DNA from 2 places in the Lysinibacillus sp. EB106-09-02-XG168 genome. Region 2 is predicted to be linked to the other one. Evidence: a T-box and tRNA genes for the amino acid it is inferred to sense, from the RefSeq annotation. Region 2 holds a T-box; the other holds one or more tRNA genes.
The links. A T-box is a leader RNA that pairs with one kind of tRNA and senses whether it is charged. The one in region 2 lies ahead of ileS (isoleucine--tRNA ligase), so its partner is inferred to be a tRNA-Ile.
Positions count from the first base shown of each region.

Region 1: it encodes a tRNA-Ile, which carries the amino acid that the T-box ahead of ileS (isoleucine--tRNA ligase) is inferred to sense. The anticodon was not compared.

Region 1 covers NZ_JBYTDN010000003.1:3,825,893-3,828,368, reverse strand. The annotation lists rRNA gene rrf (5S ribosomal RNA) at 334-449, shown strand; tRNA gene AC3WSO_RS19415 (tRNA-Val) at 460-535, shown strand; tRNA gene AC3WSO_RS19410 (tRNA-Thr) at 539-614, shown strand; tRNA gene AC3WSO_RS19405 (tRNA-Lys) at 621-696, shown strand; tRNA gene AC3WSO_RS19400 (tRNA-Leu) at 718-802, shown strand; tRNA gene AC3WSO_RS19395 (tRNA-Gly) at 849-923, shown strand; tRNA gene AC3WSO_RS19390 (tRNA-Leu) at 929-1,017, shown strand; tRNA gene AC3WSO_RS19385 (tRNA-Arg) at 1,031-1,107, shown strand; tRNA gene AC3WSO_RS19380 (tRNA-Pro) at 1,121-1,197, shown strand; tRNA gene AC3WSO_RS19375 (tRNA-Ala) at 1,204-1,279, shown strand; tRNA gene AC3WSO_RS19370 (tRNA-Met) at 1,306-1,379, shown strand; tRNA gene AC3WSO_RS19365 (tRNA-Ile) at 1,386-1,462, shown strand; tRNA gene AC3WSO_RS19360 (tRNA-Ser) at 1,478-1,570, shown strand; tRNA gene AC3WSO_RS19355 (tRNA-Met) at 1,621-1,695, shown strand; tRNA gene AC3WSO_RS19350 (tRNA-Asp) at 1,699-1,774, shown strand; tRNA gene AC3WSO_RS19345 (tRNA-Phe) at 1,790-1,865, shown strand; tRNA gene AC3WSO_RS19340 (tRNA-Gly) at 1,869-1,942, shown strand; tRNA gene AC3WSO_RS19335 (tRNA-Ile) at 1,949-2,025, shown strand; tRNA gene AC3WSO_RS19330 (tRNA-Asn) at 2,030-2,106, shown strand; tRNA gene AC3WSO_RS19325 (tRNA-Ser) at 2,116-2,206, shown strand; tRNA gene AC3WSO_RS19320 (tRNA-Glu) at 2,209-2,280, shown strand.
Region 2 covers NZ_JBYTDN010000003.1:2,537,708-2,540,183, forward strand. The annotation lists gene ileS (isoleucine--tRNA ligase) at 1-1,463, opposite strand, end outside; T-box leader at 1,523-1,762, opposite strand; gene AC3WSO_RS13285 (DUF2785 domain-containing protein) at 1,844-2,476, opposite strand, start outside.

The DNA.
Region 1 (2,476 bases), 1.3 Mb from region 2:
AATTCTCATCTAGTAAATTAATAGTTTTCTTTTAATTAAACAATTGCTATAATAAATAGCAGAGTGATAATTTCTCGTACGAAACGAAAAATATCTCTAAAAAGTAATAATTTCTTTTTTTTATAAAAAAGCATTGCATAATGCTAGAAAACGTTATACAATAATTCTTGTCTTGAAGGACAGGTAATAAACTTCAAAACGAAATACATAAAGGTTTCAACATACGAGTAGTTCGAGGAAGCGATGAAGATAGGGAAGGACGTACTTAAGTACATGACTGACTGAGCGACAGAGGCTGACGAAAAGATACGACGTATATCGAAAACTTAATAGTCTAGTGATGATGGCAAAGAGGTCACACCCGTTCCCATACCGAACACGGAAGTTAAGCTCTTTAGCGCCGATGGTAGTTGGGGGCTTCCCCCTGTGAGAGTAGGACGTCGCTAGGCATAATACCCAGGAGGATTAGCTCAGCTGGGAGAGCACCTGCCTTACAAGCAGGGGGTCGGCGGTTCGAGCCCGTCATCCTCCACCATTTGCCGGTGTAGCTCAGTTGGTAGAGCAACTGACTTGTAATCAGTAGGTCGTGGGTTCGACTCCTATCGCCGGCACCATAGTTTGAGCCATTAGCTCAGTTGGTAGAGCATCTGACTTTTAATCAGAGGGTCGAAGGTTCGAGTCCTTCATGGCTCACCATTTAAATTGCCAACAAAATATGCGGGTGTGGCGGAATTGGCAGACGCACTAGACTTAGGATCTAGCGCCGCAAGGCGTGGGGGTTCGACTCCCTTCACCCGCACCATATTTTAAATTTAATAATTGCCAGGATAAATAAATCTTATGCACATGCGGAAGTAGTTCAGTGGTAGAACACCACCTTGCCAAGGTGGGGGTCGCGAGTTCGAACCTCGTCTTCCGCTCCAAATGTGCCGGGGTGGCGGAACTGGCAGACGCACAGGACTTAAAATCCTGCGGTAGGTGACTACCGTGCCGGTTCGATTCCGGCCCTCGGCACCATTTTTTATAATTAGCGCCCGTAGCTCAATTGGATAGAGCGTCTGACTACGGATCAGAAGGTTATGGGTTCGACTCCTGTCGGGCGCGCCAAATTAATATTTATCGGAATGTAGCTCAGCTTGGTAGAGCACTTGGTTTGGGACCAAGGGGTCGTAGGTTCGAATCCTGTCATTCCGACCATTTTATGGGGCCTTAGCTCAGCTGGGAGAGCGCCTGCCTTGCACGCAGGAGGTCAGCGGTTCGATCCCGCTAGGCTCCACCATAAAAGATAACCAGTATAAAGATCCTGGCGGCGTAGCTCAGCTGGCTAGAGCGTACGGTTCATACCCGTAAGGTCGGGGGTTCGATCCCCTCTGCCGCCATCTTAAGGACCTTTAGCTCAGTTGGTTAGAGCAGACGGCTCATAACCGTCCGGTCGCAGGTTCGAGTCCTGCAAGGTCCACCATTTATATATTGTTACGGAGGTATACCCAAGTCTGGCTGAAGGGATCGGTCTTGAAAACCGACAGGCGGGTAACACCGCGCGGGGGTTCGAATCCCTCTACCTCCTCCAGTTTATTTTATAAATGGCGCTTAAAAAACTCGAAAAGAATATTTTATTAACGCGGGGTGGAGCAGTGGTAGCTCGTCGGGCTCATAACCCGAAGGTCGTTGGTTCAAATCCGGCCCCCGCAACCAAATGGTCCCGTGGTGTAGCGGTTAACATGCCTGCCTGTCACGCAGGAGATCGCCGGTTCGATCCCGGTCGGGACCGCCATTTTTTTAAAAATATGGGTCAGTAGCTCAGTTGGTAGAGCATTAGATTGAAGCTCTAAGTGTCGGCGGTTCGATTCCGTCCTGACCCACCATATGCGGGTGTAGTTTAATGGTAAAACCTCAGCCTTCCAAGCTGATGTCGTGAGTTCGATTCTCATCACCCGCTCCAATCTAAGGGCCTATAGCTCAGCTGGTTAGAGCGCACGCCTGATAAGCGTGAGGTCGATGGTTCGAGTCCATTTAGGCCCACCATTATTCCGAAGTAGCTCAGTTGGTAGTAGCACCTGACTGTTAATCAGGTTGTCGCAGGTTCGAGTCCTGCCTTCGGAGCCATTTTTTTGTGGGGAAGTACTCAAGAGGCTGAAGAGGCGCCCCTGCTAAGGGTGTAGGTCGGGTAACCGGCGCGAGGGTTCAAATCCCTCCTTCTCCGCCATTGGCCCGTTGGTCAAGTGGTTAAGACACCGCCCTTTCACGGCGGTAACACGGGTTCGAATCCCGTACGGGTCATACTGAAATGCAGTAGATGTAACTTACATCTACTGCATTTTTTTGATATTTTGTCAAACTTTGTGCAACAGTTGCTCTAAAATCTAACTGAAGCGTTAGTAAATTAGTGTAACGGTTTGATTTATTTCTCCTCTAAAACTGATATCATAATTGTTTTTCTATGGGCAGCACTTACGAAGAAAGCTTTTCCTATCCT
Region 2 (2,476 bases):
TTATGAAGCTCTACGTCTTGTAAAGTACTCTTCGATAACACTTTTAAGGCAGCAATACTATTTGGCGCCTCTTCATGACCACAATCCTTACAAACCCATACATTGAGTGGCGTTCCCCAATAACGATTTCGGCTAATATTCCAGTCCACTAAGTTTTCTAAAAAGTTTCCAAATCTACCGTGTTTAATATGATCGGGATACCAAGTTACTTGTTCATTATTTTGTAAAAGCTTATCTTTCAATGTAGACATGTTGATAAACCAACTATCAGTTGCATAGTAAAGCAAAGGTGAGTCACAGCGCCAGCAATGAGGATAGCTATGCTCATATTTTTCCTTATCAAATAATAGCTCATCTTTAGCGAGCATTTTTATAATGTCGACATCACAATCTTTGACAAATTTACCGACAAGCTCTTGCACATCTTCTGTATAACAGCCTTTCAAATCAACAACATTGATAAATGATAACCCATTTTGCTGAACCGTTTTATAATCGTCCTCCCCATAAGCAGGCGCGATATGAACAATTCCTGTTCCACTATTCTCTGTGACATAATCGGCCAGCACAACGACATGACCTTTATCAACAGTTACGTATGAAAAAGGAGGAGTGTACGATACACCTTCAAATTCATGCCCATTATGCTCACTTAATATTTCAACTGGTTCAGTAAAAACCTTTTCCACTAATGATTTTGCCAAGATATATACTTTATCGTGTTGCTTCACTCGAACATACACGAGCTTTTGATTCATCGCTAAGGCAACATTAGCAGGTAATGTCCATGGTGTCGTTGTCCAGCCAAGAAAATACTCATCTTTGTCATTCAACTTAAACATTGCCGTTACAGATAAATCTTTGACATCCTTATAGCCTTGCGCAACCTCATGAGAGCTTAATGATGTTTGACAGCTAGGGCAATATGGCGAAACACGATGCCCCCTATATAAAAGTTTTTCCTTATGCACATGGCTTAAAATATTCCAAACGGACTCAATGTAATCATTACTTAGCGTTAAATAAGGGTCATCCATATCAATCCAATAACCGAGCTGCTCTGTAAAGGAGCGCCACTTCTTCTCATAAGTAAAGACACTTCCCTTACACTCTTGAATAAATTCCTCAACACCATATTCCTCAATTTCTTGCTTGCCAGAGATGCCTAGCTTTTTTTCCACGCCTAACTCTACAGGCAAACCATGTGTATCCCAACCAGCTTTACGTTCAACTAAATAGCCTTGCATCGTTTTATAACGAGCTACTACATCTTTAATCGTTCTACCAAACGCGTGACCTACGTGTGGTAATCCATTTGCTGTTGGCGGTCCTTCATAAAAAACAAAAGGCTGCTGTCCAACACGATTTGTCACGGATGTTGCAAACGTGCCTTCTTGCTCCCACAATGTTCGGATCCGTGTTTCTCGTTCAACTGTAGTTTCCTTCTTTTGTTCTGCTTGCATATTAGTTCCTCCTATACAATTAATTTTGTATAAAAGGCATACAAAAAACCCCGTCCCAAGTAAGGGACGGGGTTAACCGCGAATACCACCCTAATTCTATTGAAGCAACGTTCAATAGCACTCAGCAACGTACAATCATACGTGTTCTTTTTAACGGTAGACACCCGGATCAGCTTACTATGTTCAGCTAATCTTCTCAGAGAGGATCTTCATGTATCACCTGTACACCGACTTCCACCAATATGTCGGCTCTCTGTAGAACAAAATGAAACACTACTCTTTCTCATCAACGAATTTGTATGCTTTTATTGTCACTCATCGTAACAGACTATTTTTCGTCTGTCAATAATTTCAAAGCACTACTATTGGTAGTAATTTCCCTATAATTCATCAAGACATGCTTGGATGCTATTATGAAGAGCTGCGAACTTAGGCTTTCCATTTGTTTTAATATAAAAGCTTTTCACAAAGGATTTACAGTTAAAAACTAAAATTCTGTGATGCTGTACATCGAGCTGATCTTTTTTTACTTTTAAAATAGCAGGTAATTGTTGCAGCAACTTAATGATCTCTTGCTCCTCTAGACCTTGCTCAAGCATAGTGAAAATAGGGACTAAAATCCGTTCATCTTCATTATGAATGAAAGCATAATTTTCTTGCAAAATGGCGTTCCATAAGGCGTTTACAATTTCAATATAAGTAGCTTTATCTAATTTTGGATTTTTCACCAATTCATCGATTGCATCAGCCATATGGGCAACACTATGAGCCCACCCTTTCACCGGCACGTAACCCCTTACATCCTTCTCTGCTGCTAAATAAGCTAGTACTTTATCTTTACAATCAGCGATTCTCTGTTGGGATAAAAAATCGTCTGCGTTATCTCTAAATAATATTAGCGCAATCAATAGCGACGTAAATGTACGGGTAAAAACTAAATCTGATTCGCCTTCTTCAATACCCTTACATAATAAATTATTCAAACATTCCTCTAAAAGCTCCGTTAAAAGAGA